One region of the Streptomyces sp. NPDC002328 genome, then DNA from elsewhere that is predicted to be linked to it. Evidence: riboswitches for the same ligand, from Rfam matches in the RefSeq annotation. Region 1 holds a riboswitch; the other holds the start of a gene.
The links. A riboswitch is a leader RNA that binds a small molecule or an ion and turns the genes downstream of it on or off. The one in region 1 is predicted to bind cobalamin.

Region 1 (8,224 bases):
TAGGAGTTGACCTGGAGGAACTCGCCGGACAGCGTCTCGCGCTTGAACAGGTTGGACACCTGCGGCTCGATGCACTCGTAGACGCCCGCGATCGAGGCGATCGTGGCGGTCGGCGCGATCGCCAGGAGCAGGGAGTTGCGCATCCCGACGGACGCGATCCGCTCGCGCAGCGCCGCCCAGCGCTCCGGCCAGGTGAACTCCACGCCGTAGTGGTCGGGGTGCAGCACACCGCGCGCGGCGCGGGTCTTGTCCCAGGCGGGCAGCGGGCCGCTGCGCTCGGCGAGGTCGGTGGAGGCCTCGTACGCGGCGAGCATGATGCGCTCGGCGATCCGCGTGGAGAGCGCCTTGGCCTCGGGGGAGTCGAACGGCAGCCGCAGCTTGAAGAAGACGTCCTGGAGGCCCATCGCGCCCAGGCCGACCGGACGCCAGCGGGCGTTGGAGCGGCCCGCCTGCTCGGTCGGGTAGAAGTTGATGTCGACGACGCGGTCGAGGAAGGTCACGGCCGTGCGGACGGTCTCGTCCAGCCGCTCCCAGTCGATGTCGCCGGTCGCCGTGTCGACGAACGCGCCCAGGTTCACCGAACCGAGGTTGCAGACCGCGGTCTCGCCGTCGTCGGTGACCTCCAGGATCTCCGTGCAGAGGTTGGAGGAGTGGATGACGGATCCCGGCTCGGCCGTCTGGTTGGCGGTGCGGTTGGCGGCGTCCTTGAAGGTCATCCAGCCGTTGCCGGTCTGCGCGAGGGTGCGCATCATGCGGCCGTACAGCTCACGGGCCGGGATGGTCTTCTTCGCCAGGCCGTTCGCCTCGGCCTTGGCGTAGGCCGCGTCGAACTCCTCGCCCCACAGGTCGACCAGCTCGGGCACGTCGGCGGGGGAGAACAGCGACCACTGCTCGTCGGCGTTCACCCGGCGCATGAACTCGTCCGGCACCCAGTGCGCGAGGTTCAGGTTGTGCGTACGCCGGGCGTCCTCACCGGTGTTGTCGCGCAGCTCCAGGAACTCCTCGATGTCGGAGTGCCAGGTCTCCAGGTAGACCGCCGCCGCGCCCTTGCGCCGGCCGCCCTGGTTCACGGCGGCGACCGAGGCGTCCAGGGTCTTCAGGAACGGCACGATGCCGTTGGAGTGCCCGTTGGTGCCGCGGATCAGCGAACCCCGGGAGCGGATGCGGGAGTAGGACAGCCCGATGCCGCCGGCGTGCTTGGAGAGACGGGCGACCTGGTGGTAGCGGTCGTAGATGGAGTCCAGCTCGTCCAGCGGGGAGTCGAGCAGGTAGCAGGACGACATCTGGGGGTGCCGCGTGCCGGAGTTGAAGAGCGTGGGGGAGGAGGGCAGGTAGTCGAGGCGGCTCATCAGCCCGTAGAGCGCGGCGACCTCGTCGACGGAACGGGCGGAGTCGTCCTCGGCCAGGCCGGCGGCGACGCGCAGCAGGAAGTGCTGGGGCGTCTCGACGACCTTGCGGGTGATCGGGTGGCGCAGCAGGTAGCGGCTGTGCAGGGTGCGCAGGCCGAAGTAGCCGAAGCGGTCGTCGGCGCCCGTGTCGATCAGCGCGTCGAGGCGGCGGCCGTGCAGGCGGGCGAACTCGGCGGTGCGGTCGGCGATGAGGCCCTCGCGGTGGCCCACGGCGACGGACTCCGTGAAGGAGGTGACGCCCTGGGAGGCGGCCTCCGCGCGGATGCCGATCGTCAGCAGCCGGGCGGCCAGCCGGGAGTAGGCGGGGTCCTCGGAGATGAGGCCCGCGGCGGCCTCCGTGGCCAGTTCGCGCAGCTCCGCCGTGACCTCGTCGTAGGTCCCCCGAGCGGAGCGGCCGCGCAGCGCGGCGGCGGCGACCCGTCCGGGGTCGGCGTCGGGCAGGTCGGCGGTCAGCTCGGTCAGGGTCCGCAGCAGTGCGGCACCCGGACCGTCGTCCTCCACGGGGGCGACTGCTGCTGAAGCCGGATCGGCTGGCGCGATGGTCACGTGGGGCTCTCCCTCGCTCGGCGGGGGCCTGGCGGAGGGCAGGGGGCAGCACACGAGCGCACACGGCGTCGCGTCCACCGGCCCACTCCGCGAGACCCGGACGTCTGGCACCCGGACCGGATGGGCCGGATGCGCTGGCGGCAGGTCCTCGGACTGAACAAGCGTGCGGAAACACGCGAGTACACCGTTGCGGGACAGTTCCGGATTCGCACCGGATTCCCCTGCGGCGACAGCGAGCACGAGCATACATCTTGTGCCCACCTGTCACGCCACCCCCAGATGTTGTGTCGTGGCGGCTTCAGAGTGTCAACTCACAGGTGAGGAGAGTGATCCCGTCCACGACAGCGGGCCGCCGTTCGTGGTGCTTCGGCGGCCCGCTGCGGTGGTTCTCCGGGTCTCCCGCGTCAGTGGCTCGTTCCCGCCGTCGCCGGCGGCAGCTCCACCTGGACGCCCGGGTCGCCGGAGTCCGCGGTGTAGTCCTCCGGGGACGTCTCGTCGACGCCGTCGGGGGCCTTCAGCGCCCTCAGGGCGAACGTCAGGACCACCGTGACGACCACGTTCAGCACGAACGCCGTGAGGCCGATGTAGCCGATCTCACCGATGCCGGGGATCTCCTTGGCGGAGCCGCCGAAGTGCTTCTGCGTCGGGGAGGCCACGCCGTACGCCGCGACCGTGCCGTAGACCATGCCGACCGCCCAGCCGCCGAGCAGCGCCCAGCGGTGGAACCAGCGCGTGAACAGGCCGCCGACCAGGGCCGGGAAGGTCTGGAGGATCCAGATGCCGCCCAGCAGCTGGAAGTTGATGGCGACCGTCTTGTCCATGGTGAGGACGAAGGCCAGCGCGCCCACCTTCACCAACAGCGAGACCAGCTTGGAGACCCGCGTCTCGTCCTTGGGCGTCGCGTCCGGTTTGATGAAGTCCTTGTAGATGTTGCGGGTGAAGAGGTTCGCTGCCGCGATCGACATGATCGCCGCGGGCACCAGCGCGCCGATGCCGATCGCCGCGAAGGCCACGCCCGCGAACCAGGCCGGGAACATGTTCTCGAACAGCTGCGGGATCGCCAGCTGCCCGTTGGTGACCTTGACCCCGGCCGCGATGGCCATGAACCCCAGCAGCGCGAGCAGGCCCAGCATCAGGGAGTACAGGGGCAGGATCGTGGTGTTGCGGCGGATCACCTCACGGCTGCGCGAGGACAGGGTCGCGGTGATCGAGTGCGGGTACATGAACAGCGCCAGCGCGGAGCCGAGCGCCAGCGTGGCGTACGTCCACTGGCCCGCCTCGGCCGGCACCAGCGCGCCGCGCGGCTTGTCGGTCGCCGGGTTGATCTGCGCGTACGCGTCGCCCGCCTTGGCGAAGACCTCGTCGAACCCGCCCAGCTTGATCGGGATGTAGATGATCGCCACCGCGATGACGATGTAGATCAGCGTGTCCTTCACGAACGCGATCAGCGCGGGGGCCCGCAGCCCCGAGGAGTACGTGTACGCGGCCAGCACGCCGAAGGCGATCAGCAGCGGCAGGTCCTTGACGAACCAGTTGGTGTCCTCGCCGCCGCCGACGCCCATCACGTCCAGCACGGCCTGGATGCCGACGAGCTGGAGCGCGATGTACGGCATCGTGGCGAGGATGCCGGTGAGGGCGACCGCCAGCGACAGCCCCTTCGAGCCGAAGCGGCCCCGCACGAAGTCCGAGGTCGTCACGTATCCGTGCTTGTGGGACACCGACCACAGCCGCGGCAGGAAGGTGAAGATCAGCGGGTACACGAGGATCGTGTAGGGCACCGCGAAGAAGCCCGCAGCGCCCGCCGCGTAGATCGCCGCCGGGACGGCGACGAAGGTGTACGCGGTGTAGAGGTCGCCGCCGAGCAGGAACCAGGTGACCCAGGTCCCGAAGGACCGGCCGCCCAGGCCCCATTCGTCGAGGCTGTGCTCGTTCTCGGCCTTGCGCCAGCGCGCGGCGAGGAAGCCCATGACCGTGACGGCCAGGAAGAAGAAGATGAAGACGGCGAGCGCGACGCCGTTCACGCCGTCGTTCACTTCGACGCACCCCCGTCCGCGACGTCCGGGCCCTCGCCGGCCCCGCGGGCGCGCTGGTCACGCTGCCACAGCTTGTACGCGATCATCGTGAGCACCGTGGAGAGCAGCACCCACAGCATCTGGTACCAGTAGAAGAAGGGGATGCCGGCGAACGTCGGATCCACCTTGGCGTACGAACCGACCCACAGCATCGCCACGAAGGGCGCGAACAAGCACAGGGCGATGACGACGCGCACAGGCGTCACCACCGGCCCTCTCGAGACTTCCGGGGCTTTCGACATTCAGGCGACTCCGTCCCCTTGTTGATCACCTGTTGTAATGCGCAGGCAATGTAGGTGACGGATAAAGCCCAGCGGAAGACCCCGTCCGGATATCGGGCGGCCCGGTCGCGCAGGCGGCTCGGTCCGAGGGCGGCCAGGTCCCGCGGCTCAGTCCTGCGGCCGCTTCAGCCGGGCGACGAACTTGTAGCGGTCCCCCCGGTACACCGAGCGCACCCACTCCACCGGATCGCCGTCCTTGTCCAGCGAGTGCCGGGAGAGCATCAGCATCGGCAGGCCCACGTCGGTGCCGAGCAGCCCGGCCTCGCGCGGAGTGGCGAGCGAGGTCTCGATGGTCTCCTCGGCCTCGGCGAGACGGACGTCGTAGACCTCGGCGAGGGCGGTGTACAGGGACGTGTACTTGACGAGGGAGCGGCGCAGGGCCGGGAAGCGCTTCGCGCTCAAGTGGGTCGTCTCTATGGCCATCGGCTCGCCGTTGGCCATGCGCAGCCGCTCGATGCGCAGCACGCGCCCGCCCGCGCTGATGTCGAGCAGCTCGGCGAGGGTGTCGTCGGCGGTGATGTAGCCGACGTCGAGGAGCTGGGAGGTGGGTTCGAGGCCCTGGGCGCGCATGTCCTCGGTGTAGGAGGTGAGTTGGAGCGCCTGTGAGACCTTCGGCTTGGCGACGAAGGTGCCCTTGCCCTGGATGCGCTCCAGCCGGCCCTCGACGACCAGTTCCTGGAGGGCCTGGCGCACGGTCGTGCGCGAGGTGTCGAACTCGGCCGCGAGCGTCCGCTCCGGCGGCACCGGGGTGCCGGGCGCCTGGGTCTCCGTCATGTCGAGCAGGTGCTTCTTCAGGCGGTAGTACTTGGGCACGCGCGCGGTACGGACGGTCGTCCCACCCTCGTTCTCCGCACTGCTGACGTCGGTGCTCATGGCCTGCCTTCCCGGCTCCGGATGCGGGTCACATCGTGGCACGGAGACGGCGGCGAGTGCCCCGCTGTTCCGTGATCCCCTCTGTATACCGTCGCACCCTTTGCTGGTCTAGTCCATCCGGCAAGTGGTCTAGCGGGCGGGCGCCCCGCGCGGTCCATGTTTTCGAGGGTTTCTTACTTAAAGGTTCCTTCATATGTAGGTCCCATAACGGCTGGTCACAGCCGTTTCGAGCACCCTTGACAGGGCTATTGGTCTGAGCCAAGCTCTGCGCACTGGTCTACACCATTGGTCCAGGCCCGGCCCCACGTTCACCGGCGGGGAGGCAGGGGGGTCGGTGGCATCCCTGAGGAGGGTGGCGTGAAGCGCAAGCTGGCAGCCGCGATCTGTGTCGCGGGCATGATGGTCTCCATCGCGGCGTGCGGGGACGACAAGGACGGCGGGGGCTCCGACAAGGGCGCCGACGCCAAGGAACTGACGGTCTGGCTCACGGTCGACGCCCAGAACAACTGGCCGGATCTGGTGAAGGCCGCCGACGCCGCGGTCCAGAAGAAGCACCCGGGCGTCAAGATCACCCATGAGTACTACGGGTGGCCCGACAAGAACGCCAAGCTCGACGCGGTCCTGGCCACCGACAAGGCCCCCGACGTCGTCGAGATGGGCAACACCGAGATGCTCGGCTACATGGTCAAGGGCGCCTTCGCCCCCCTCGACGCCGCCAAGTTCGACAACTCCTCCGCCTGGCTGGACGGCCTGAAGGCCTCCGTCACCTACGAGGACAAGACCTACGGCGTCCCGTACTACGCCGGCGGCCGCGTCGGCAACTGGCGCAAGGACCTCTTCGCCTCCGTCGGCGTCAAGACCGCCCCGAAGACGTACGCCGAGCTGACCGGCGCCCTGGACAAGCTCCAGCAGAAGCAGGGCGACAAGTTCAGCGCCTGGTACCAGCCCACCCGCGACTGGTACGCCGCCATGTCCTTCGTCTACGACGCCGGCGGCTCGATCGCCGTGGAGTCGGGCGGCGAGTGGAAGGCGAACCTCTCCTCTCCCGAGTCCGTCAAGGGCCTCACCGAGTTCAAGAACGTCGTCGAGAAGTACATGCACGGCGACAAGACCAAGGACGAGTCCGACCGCTACATCGTCTACGGGCAGGGCAAGTCCGGCATGATCTTCGGCGCCGCCTGGGAGGGCGCGACCTCCGAGGCCCCCGAGAACGACAAGTCCGGCAAGCTCAAGGGCAACCTCGAGAACTTCGTGATGCCCGGCCCGTCCGGCAAGAACCTGCCCGTCTTCCTGGGCGGCTCCGACCTCGCCGTCCCGGTGAAGTCGGACGCGCAGGACCTCGCCGCCGAGTGGATCAACGCCTTCACCGGCCCCTCCGGGCAGAAGGGCCTGATGGCCAAGGGCAACCTGCCCAACAACAAGACCGACCTCGCGACCCTCAAGAACGACGCGGCGACGGCGGTCCCGGCCACCGCCGCCGAGTCCAACTGGTTCGTCCCCATGGCGCCCGGCTGGGGCCAGGTCGAGAAGGCCCAGATCCTTCAGACCATGCTCCAGTCCATCGGCACCGGCAAGAAGACGGTCGAGGAGGCCGCGAAGGAAGCGGACGCCGCGATCGACAAGGTCATCAACACCAAGTGACCTGCGAACAGGGCCCCGTCACCTTCAGGGAGCGGGACGGGGCCCTGCTTCCCGTACGACCGAGGGACCGCTGAGGAGCGCGCCGATGAGTGCCGCAGACACGACCACCGCCAAAGTGCCGCCGACGCGGCCGTCACCGCCCGCGGCCACGGCGGCGAGACCGCCGAGCGGACCGCGCCGAGGGCGCTCCTCGGGCGGGGCCGGCGTCCCCTGGCTGCTGCTCGCCCCCTGCCTGCTGGTCCTGCTGCTGGTGATGGGCTATCCGCTGGTCCGCCTGGTCACGCTCTCCTTCCAGAAGTTCGGCCAGTCGCAGCTGTGGGGCTTCCAGCCCGCCGAGTCGGTCGGTTTCGACAACTTCGCCAAGGTGCTGAGCGACGGCGAGTTCTGGGCGGTGGTCCTGCGCACCATCGTCTTCGCGGCCGGCTGCGTGATCTTCACGATGGTCGTCGGCATGCTCATCGCGCTGCTGCTCCAGCGGGTCTCCGGCTGGATGAAGATCCTGGTCAACATCGCCCTTGTGGCCGGCTGGGGCATGCCCGTCATCGTCGCCACCACCGTCTTCAAATGGCTGTTCGACGCGGACTACGGCATCCTCAACGCGATCCTCAGCAGGCTCCCCGGCGTCGACCTCATCGGCCACAACTGGTTCGCCAGCGGCCCCCAGGGGCTCGCCGTGATCATGCTCCTGGTGGTCTGGGGAGCCGTCCCCTTCGTCGTGATCACCCTGAGCGCCGGCCTCACCCAGGTCCCCAAGGAACTGGAGGAGGCGGCCCGGCTGGACGGCGCCGGCTCCTGGGGCGTCTTCCGGTACGTCACCCTGCCCGTCCTCAAGCCGATCATCGTGATGCTCACGACCCTGTCGGTCATCTGGGACATGGGCGTCTTCCCCCAGGTCTTCGTCATGCGCAACGGACACCCCGAAGCCGAGTTCCAGCTCCTGACGACCTACTCCTACGACCGCGCCTTCGTCGTCAACGACTACGGGCAGGGCTCGGCGATCGCCCTGATCACCGTGCTGCTCCTGCTCGGTGTGGTCGCCGTGTACATGCGTCAGATGCTGAAGATCGGAGACGTCGAATGACCAGCATGACCAGCGTGAGCGGCGTGAGCGACATGAGCAGCGTGAGCGCGACCGGGACCGCAGCCAAGCGCCGCAAGTCCAAGCTCGGCTGGAACCTCCTCGGCCTGCTGGTCTTCGTCACCGTCGGCTTCCCCGTCTACTGGATGCTCAACACGGCGTTCAAACCGGCCAAGGACGCCATCGACCCCGACCCGAGCCTGCTGCCGACCGGTCTGACGCTCTCCAACTTCGGCCGGGCGCTGGACATCGCCGACTTCTGGGGCCCGGTCGGCCGCAGCCTCGCCGTCTCGCTGGCCGTCGTGGCGATCGGCGTCGTCGTCG
Region 2 (8,224 bases), on a different contig from region 1:
CACGACCAGCCCTCGCCCATCTTGTGCCAGTCGACGGTGCCGCCCTCACCGCTGGCGCCCAGCACCCGCAGCGCGTTCTCCTCGCCGACCTTCCACTTGGCCGACTTGACGAACTGGAACACCCCGATCGGCCACCCCTGGTTCCAGGCCCGCAGCGCGAGCCCGAACGCGGCGGTCGACTTGCCCTTCCCTATGCCCGTGTGCACGAGCACGAGCGCCCGGTTCCGTCGCTGACGGGTCGTCAGCCCGTCGTCCGGTACGACGCTCGGCTGTCCCTGCGGCATTACGCGGCCCTCCTGTCGCCTTGAACTTCCCTGACCAGCCCGGCGATCGAGTCCGCCCGCAGTTCGTCGAGCGTCACCGCCGTACCTCCCAGCTCACCCGCGAGCCGCCCGGCGAGCCCCAGCCGCACCGGCCCCGACTCGCAGTCCACGACCACCGACGCGACGCCCTCGGCGGCGAACAGCCGGGCCGCCCGCCCCGCGAGCGCCACCGGCTCGGGGCCGCCCGTGGCCCGCCCGTCGGTCACCACCACGACCAGCGCCCGCCGCGCGGGATCCCGCAGCCGCTCCACCCGCAGCACGTCGTGCGCCCTCAGCAGCCCGGCGCCGAGCGGTGTGCGCCCGCCGGTCGGCAGCGCCTCCAGCCGGCCGGCCGCCGCGTCCACGGACGACGTGGGCGGCAACGCCACCTCCGCGGCCGTGCCCCGGAAGGTCACCAGGCCCACCTTGTCCCGCCGCTGGTAGGCGTCCAGCAGCAGCGACAGCACGGCGCCCTTCACGGCGCTCATCCGCTGCCGCGCCGCCATCGACCCGGAGGCGTCGACCACGAACAGCACGAGGTTCCCCTCGCGCCCCTCCCGGGTCGCCTGCCGCAGATCGTCCCGCCGCACCACCAGCCCCGGCCCCGACCGCCCGCGCGAGCGCTGATGCGGTGCGGCCGCCTGCACGGTCGCCGCCAGGTGCAGCTTGGTGAGCGCGCCCCGGGGCCGCCGGGACCCCGTGGTCCGCCCGTGCTCGGTCCGCGCCCGCGAGCGACGCCCGGCGGCGCCCTCACCGATGCCGGGCACGCTCAGCACCTTCGTGCGGAACGGCTCGGCGGCCTGCACGGCGGACCGCCCGCCGGCCCCGGCGCCGCGCGGCCGGCCGCCATCGCCCTCGCCTCCGGACTCGGGCTCGGAGGGCTCGGGCTGCGCGGTTTCCTGGGGCTCGTGAGGCTCCTGGGGCGCGTCGTTCGACGGCGGTTCGCCGCCCTCGGGCCCGCCCTGCGGGGGCAGTCCGCCGCCGCCCGGCCCGTCCGGATCCGGGTCCTCGCCGTCGCCCTCGTCGACGTCGCTGCGGTCGGCGAACTGCTCCAGCGTCTCGTCGAGCTTGTCCTCGTCCAGACCGGGCGCGTCGAACGGGTTGCGCCGCCGGCGGTGCGGCAGCGCGAGCAGCGCCGCCTGCCGTACGTCCTCCGCCTCCACGTCGGTCCGGCCGGCCCACGCCGCCAGCGCCGTCGCCGTCCGCGCCATCACGATGTCGGCGCGCATGCCGTCCACCTCGAACGCCGCACAGGTCGCCGCGATCTGCCGCAGCGCCCCGTCGCCGAGCCGCACCTGCGGCAGCAGCTCCCGCGCCGCCACGATCCGTGCCCGTACGTCGGCCTCTTCCCGCGCCCAGCCCGCCGCGAAGCCCGCCGGGTCGTCGTCGTAGGCGAGCCTGCGCCGGACGACCTCCACCCGCTGCTCGGGCTCGCGGGAGGCGGCCACCTCGACGGTCAGGCCGAACCGGTCCAGCAACTGCGGCCGCAGCTCGCCCTCTTCGGGGTTCATCGTCCCGACGAGCAGGAACCGGGCGGCGTGCCGCACCGACACGCCCTCGCGCTCGACGTACGAGGCGCCCATCGCCGCCGCGTCCAGCAGCAGGTCGACGAGATGGTCGTGCAGGAGGTTGACCTCGTCGACGTAGAGGATCCCGCGGTGCGCGTCGGCGAGGAGGCCCGGCTCGAACGCCTTCACGCCCTCCGCGAGCGCCCGCTCGATGTCCAGCGCGCCCACGAGCCGGTCCTCCGACGCGCCGACGGGCAGCTCGACCGTGCGCGAGGGCCGCGTCGCGCCCGCCCCCGCCTCGTGCGGACCGTCCGGGCAGCCGGAGTCCGGGGCGGCCGGGTCGCAGGAGAAGCGGCACCCGGGCACCACGGCCACCTCCGGCAGCAACGCCGAGAGCGCCCGCACCGCCGTCGACTTGGCGGTGCCCTTCTCCCCGCGCACCAGGACGCCGCCGACCGCCGGGCTCACCGCGTTGAGGAGCAGCGCCAGGCGCAGGTCGTCCTGTCCGACGACGGCCGTGAACGGAAAGGGGGCGGTCACGTGGCGATCACTCCTTCGGACGCCGGATCGGCGTCGGCGGTCGGCGAATACGGGGACACACGGTGAGGGCCGGACACCTGCTGAGGGCCGGACTCGCGCTGAGGGCTCATGCGGGCGCTCCCGGCGGGACGAACGGCAGTCCCGACGGCGCGCCCGACTCGATGAGCCGCCACAGCGCGTCGGTGTCCGCGTGCTGTTCGATCAGGTCGCCGAGCCGGTCGAGCTGCTCCTCGCGCAGCGCGCCGAACGAGGTGTCGGGGGCCGGCACGAACCGGCGGCCCGCGGCGGCGGCCACCTCGCGCAGGAAGGCGCGCCGGAAGCCGTCCGACTCCAGCGAGCCGTGCCAGTGGGTGCCCCAGGTCTGTCCGACGCGGCAGCCGTCCAGGAAGGGCTCGCCCCCCTCGACGGAGGCGACGCCGTGATGGATCTCGTACCCCTCGACCCGCTCGCCGAGGGCCACGCCCACCGGCCGGGTCAGGGTCTTCTCGCGGGCGAACCGCACCCGCACGGGCAGCAGGCCGAGCCCCTCCACCTGCCCGCGCCGGCTCTCCACCTCGTCCTCGATGTGCTCGCCGAGCACCTGGAAGCCGCCGCAGACGCCGAGGATCGGCCGCCCCTCGGCGGCCCTGCGCCGCACGGCGTCCGCGAGTCCGCGCTCGTGCAGCCACTCCAGCGCCCGCACGGTCCCCCTGGTCCCCGGGATCACCACGAGGTCGGCGTCGGCCAGCTCCTCCGGCCGGTCCACGAACCGCACCACGACCCCGGGCTCGGCGGCGAGCGCGTCCACGTCGGTGAAGTTGGACATCAGCGGGACGGCGCAGACGGCGACGCGCAGCACGTCCTCGCCGACGGGCGGGGCGACCACGGACTCCCGCACCGTGCCCCGCAGCGACACCCGCAGCCCGTCCTCCTCGTCGATCCCGAGCCCGTGCCGGAACGGCAGCACCCCGTACGTCGGCCGCCCGGTGAGCCCGCGCAGCATGTCGAGGCCCGGCTCCAGCAGCGAGACGTCGCCGCGGAACTTGTTGACGAGGAACCCGGCGACCAGTTCCTGGTCCTCGGGGGAGAGCAGGGCGACGGTCCCGAAGAACGAGGCGAAGACGCCCCCGCGGTCGATGTCGCCCACCACCAGCACGGGCAGCCGCGCGTTGCGCGCGAGCCCCATGTTCACGAGGTCGGTCCGCCGCAGGTTGATCTCGGCCGGACTGCCCGCCCCCTCACAGATCACCGCGTCATACGTGCCCCGCAACTCGGCGAGGCACTCCAGCACGGTCCCCAGCAGCTTCTGCCGACGCCCGCCGTGGTAGCCGCGGGCGCTCATCTCCCCGACGGGCTTCCCGAGCAGCACGACCTGACTGCTCTGCTCGCCGCCCGGCTTGAGCAGCACGGGGTTCATCAGCGCGGTCGGCTCCACCCGGCAGGCCTGGGCCTGCATGGCCTGGGCCCGCCCGATCTCGGCGCCCTCCCGCGTCACGAACGAGTTCAGCGACATGTTCTGCGCCTTGAACGGCGCCACCTTCACGCCCTGCCGCACCAGCCACCGGCAGATGCCCGCCGTCACGACGCTCTTCCCGGCGTCGGAGGTGGTGCCGGCGACGAGGAGCCCCCCGCTCATGACGCACGCCCTTTCGATCCAGCAGCCGTTATGGCTGCCGTTGTGGCTGTGGCTGTGGCTGTCGCTTTGGTTGTCGCTGCCGCCGCGACGGCGCGTGCGGCGGCCGTGACGCCGAGCGCCAGCAGGCCGACGCGGCGGGAGAGCCGCGCGGCGCGTTCGATGTCCCGGGGCACGACGGCCCGCCCGGCCGCCCCGTTGAGCACGGGCCGGTGCTCGACCCGGCCGCCGTAGGAGAGCGTCCCGCCGAGCCGCACGCCGAGGGCGCCCGCGAAGGAGGCCTCCACCGGGCCGGCGTTGGGGCTCGGATGCTTGCGGGCGTCGGCACGCCAGGCCCGTACGGCGCCCCGCGGATCGTCTCCGGCGAGGGCCGCCAGTACGGCGGTCAGCCGCGCGCCGGGCCAGCCGGCGAGGTCGTCGAGCCGGGCCGAGGCCCAGCCGAAGCGCAGATGACGGGCCGACCTGTGGCCGACCATCGCGTCCAGCGTGTTGACGGCCCGGAACCCGAGCAGTCCCGGCACCCCGCCGACGGCTCCCCACACGAGGGCTCCGACCACGGCGTCCGAGGTGTTCTCGGCGACCGACTCCACCACCGCGCGGGCGATCCCGTCGGCGTCCAGGGCCTGCGGGTCCCGCCCGCACAGATGCGGCAGCCGCTCCCGCGCCGCCTCGACGTCGCCCGCTTCGAGGGCCCGCCCGATGAGCCGGGCCTCGCGCACGAGGGAGGTGCCCCCGACGACGGCCCAGGTGGCGGCCCCGGTCAGCGCGACGGAGGCGGCGGGGGAGGAGCGCACGGCCCGCGTGGCGAGCGCTCCGAGCGCCACCGCGCCCCCGGCGCACACGGCGGTGTGCAGCGCGCCCCATCCGCGGTGGTCCCGCCACAGCACCCGCTCCACACCGGCGGCGGCCCGTCCGAACGCGGCCACCGGATGACCGCGGCGCGGATCGCCGAGGAGCAGGTCCCCCAGGAGGCCGGCGGCGGCGCCGTACGCGTGGACGCGATCGGCACCCATGGGCTCAGCCGACCGCAGGGTCGGGGAACGGCCTGGTGCTGGACCTCGAACGGCAGCCGGGCATGGCGATATGTCCTCACTCAGGGTGTCCGCGCCCTGGTTCGACGAGTCCGACGACGAGAGTTCCTGGCTTCCGGGGGCTTGGCTGCCCCGGTGACAGTGGCGGGACCGCGCCGGATTCGCACCGGCTTCCTCTTCTGCCGCCGTACATGGCCTTGGCAGTCCACCACGGGCGCGGAAGGGCAGTCAACTTGCTGTTGACCTGCGACGGGGTGGTGTGCAGAACCCCACACGCCCTCCGGTCGCGGGCTCACGGCGCACGCACGCGCGTGAGGCGCGGGACGGCGAACCGTCCCGCGCCCCGGGCGCTGTGCGCGTCGCGCCGGTCAGACGCCGGTCAGACGACGATCAGATGACGATCAGCGAGATGCCGTACGCCACCGCCACCGCGCAGGCCGCGAAGCAGGCGTACGCGCCGGTGACCGCGAGGGCCGCCGAGTCGCCCTGGGCCTCGGCCCGCTCGCGGCGGGAGAGGCCCATGATGCCGAGGGTGAACAGGCCGACGAGCGCCACGGTGACCACCAGGCTGACGCCGAAGACGGAGCCGAGGGCCGCCCAGTCGATCTTCATACGGTTTCTTCCTTCGTACCGGGGTGGGCGGGGCTCAGACGGAGGTGGTCGCGGCCGACGGGGCCGACTCGGTCGCCTGGGCCGGGATGGTGGCCGTCAGCTCGTCGGCGACCGTGCCCGCCGGGGGCGGGGTCACTGCGGCGATCGCCTGGGTGACGACGCCGGCCGGCTCGTCGGTCTCGTTGACGTTGGTGTGATCGACGACCTCGCGGCGGGAGATCTTCCAGATCGCGGCGCTGGAGCCGACCAGGAAGACCGCGACGAGCGCCGTGCCCCAGTCGCCGAAGCCCGTCACGTACTCGGCGATCGCGCCGACCAGGGCCGCGGCCGGGAGCGTCAGGCCCCAGGCGACGAACATGCGGGTGGCGGTCGACCAGCGCACGACGCCGCCCTTGCGGCCGAGGCCCGCGCCCATGACCGCACCGGAGACCGAGTGGGTGGTGGAGAGGGAGAAGCCGAGGTGGGACGAGGCCAGGATGACGGTGGCCGCGCTGGTCTGGGCGGCGAAGCCCTGCTGCGGCTGGAGGTCGGTCAGGCCCTTGCCCATGGTGCGGATGATGCGCCAGCCGCCGAGGTAGGTGCCGAGCGCGATCGCGATGCCGGCGGAGAGGATGACCCACATCGGCGGGTCGGAGTCGGGGGCGACGGCGCCGCCGGCGACCAGGGCGAGGGTGATGATGCCCATCGTCTTCTGCGCGTCGTTGGTGCCGTGGGCGAGGGAGACCAGGCCCGCGGAGGCGATCTGGCCGGCCCGGTAGCCCTTGTCGGCGGCCTTGCCGTCGGCCTTCTTGCCGAGCGCGTACGACAGCCGGGTGGCGAGCATCGCGGCGATGCCCGCGACGAGCGGGGCCGCGACCGCCGGGATGAGGACCTTGGTGACGAGCGCGTCACCGTGGACCGCGCCGACGCCCGCGGAGGCGACGGTGGCGCCGATCAGACCGCCCATGAGGGCGTGCGACGAGCTGGAGGGCAGTCCGACCAGCCAGGTCAGCAGGTTCCAGAGGATCGCGCCGACCAGCGCCGCGAAGATGACCTCGGGGCGGATACCGGTCTCGTCCACGAGCCCCTTGGAGATCGTGTTGGCGACCTCCACGGAGAGGAAAGCACCCACAAGGTTCAGCACGGCGGACATGGCCACCGCGACCTTGGGCTTGAGCGCACCGGTCGAGATGGTCGTGGCCATCGCGTTGGCGGTGTCGTGGAAACCGTTCGTGAAATCGAACGCGAGAGCGGTTACCACCACAATCGCGAGGATCAGCGAGAAGCTTTCCATTTACCCAGGCAATCGTTCGAGCGTCATTGGCGGGATGAACGTAAGTAACCTGAGTGAACGGAAGGTGAACTGGGGCGGGCATCGTGGTGTCCGCACATGGCGGGAGTGGTTCCGCTTAGCCGCCGCCCGCCCCGGAGACCCCCGCTGACCCCCGCTCCTGCGAGGATCGCCGCATGGATCACGGCATGGATCACGGCATGGATCACGGCTCGGTGGCGGCCGCCTGGGAGGCGCTCGTGGCGACGGCCCGGCGCAGCGTCGCCGACGGCCTGGTCGTCGGCACCTCCGGCAACGTCTCCGTCCGCGTCGGCGACACCGTGCTGGTCACCCCGTCGGGCGTGCCCTACGACCGGCTGACGCCGGACGACGTCACCGGCGTGGACCTCGACGGACGGCGGGTGCTCGGCACGCTCGTCCCCACGAGCGAACTGCCCATGCACCTGGCCGTGTACCGCACGACGGACGCCCGCGCCGTCGTCCACACCCACGCCGTGCACGCCACGGCCGTCTCCACCCTCGTGACCGAACTCCCCGCGGTCCACTACATGGCCGCGGCCCTCGGCGGACCCGTACGGGTCGCCCCCTACGCCGCGTACGGCACCGACGAGCTGGCCGAGAACACCGTCCGGGCCCTCGCCGGCCGCACCGGCTGCCTCCTGCGGAACCACGGCGCGCTCACCTACGGCGCCACCCTCGACGAGGCCTACGACCGCACGGCCCAGCTGGACTGGATGTGCCGCCTGTGGCTGACGGCGTCCTCCGTTCCCGGCCTGACCCCGACCCTCCTCACGACGGACCAGCTGACGGAGGCGGGGGAGCGGCTGCGCGGGTACGGCCAGCGGGGCTGAGGGGGACCCGTGGCACCAGCGGGGGAGAGACCCGTAGCGCCGGCCGGTGAGAGACCACTGGCCGGTGACGGGATCCGCCGGGACACTGGACGGGTGCGCACTGTCACCGCGACGGCCGCCGCCGTCTCCGCAGCCCTCGCCGCCGGCGCCGCCAGTGTCGCCGCCGGCCGGCTCGCCAGCGACGCCGCGCTCAAGGCGCCGCCCGGCCGCCCCCTGCCCACCGAACCCCGGCTCACCGTGCACGGCACGGCCGACGGGCGGATCACCCTGACCCGCCATCTGGCCGCCCTGCGCCCCGGCGCGTACGGCCTCGCGGGCGACGGCTCCCACGCGGTCGTCGGCCCCGTCCTCACCGACGCCCCGCACTCCGCCGACACGGTCGTGCGCCGCCTGGACCGCGTCACCCACGGCACCCTGAGCGCCGGAGACGCCGTCTGGCTCACCCCGAACCTGTACGTCGGCAACCCGAGCGGCGCGCTCGGCCTCGACCACGCCGAC

Region 2: it holds a riboswitch for cobalamin, as region 1 does, so the genes downstream of both, ACFYX4_RS00225 (cobalamin biosynthesis protein) here and ACFYX4_RS30900 (ribonucleoside-diphosphate reductase subunit alpha) in region 1, are expected to answer to the same signal.

Annotation. Positions count from the first base shown of each region.
Region 1 is NZ_JBIARQ010000015.1:200,119-208,342, reverse strand. Features, by position in the region: gene ACFYX4_RS30900 (ribonucleoside-diphosphate reductase subunit alpha) at 1-1,955, opposite strand, end outside; cobalamin riboswitch at 2,077-2,211, opposite strand; gene mctP (monocarboxylate uptake permease MctP) at 2,360-3,988, opposite strand; gene ACFYX4_RS30890 (DUF3311 domain-containing protein) at 3,985-4,269, opposite strand; gene ACFYX4_RS30885 (GntR family transcriptional regulator) at 4,417-5,181, opposite strand; gene ACFYX4_RS30880 (extracellular solute-binding protein) at 5,539-6,822, shown strand; gene ACFYX4_RS30875 (carbohydrate ABC transporter permease) at 6,908-7,903, shown strand; gene ACFYX4_RS30870 (carbohydrate ABC transporter permease) at 7,936-8,224, shown strand, end outside.
Region 2 is NZ_JBIARQ010000001.1:43,763-51,986, reverse strand. Features, by position in the region: gene cobO (cob(I)yrinic acid a,c-diamide adenosyltransferase) at 1-284, opposite strand, end outside; gene ACFYX4_RS00235 (putative cobaltochelatase) at 284-2,350, opposite strand; gene ACFYX4_RS00230 (cobyric acid synthase) at 2,457-3,965, opposite strand; gene ACFYX4_RS00225 (cobalamin biosynthesis protein) at 3,962-4,975, opposite strand; cobalamin riboswitch at 5,075-5,228, opposite strand; gene ACFYX4_RS00220 (hypothetical protein) at 5,384-5,605, opposite strand; gene ACFYX4_RS00215 (anion permease) at 5,640-6,878, opposite strand; gene ACFYX4_RS00210 (class II aldolase/adducin family protein) at 7,052-7,726, shown strand; gene ACFYX4_RS00205 (alpha/beta hydrolase) at 7,820-8,224, shown strand, end outside.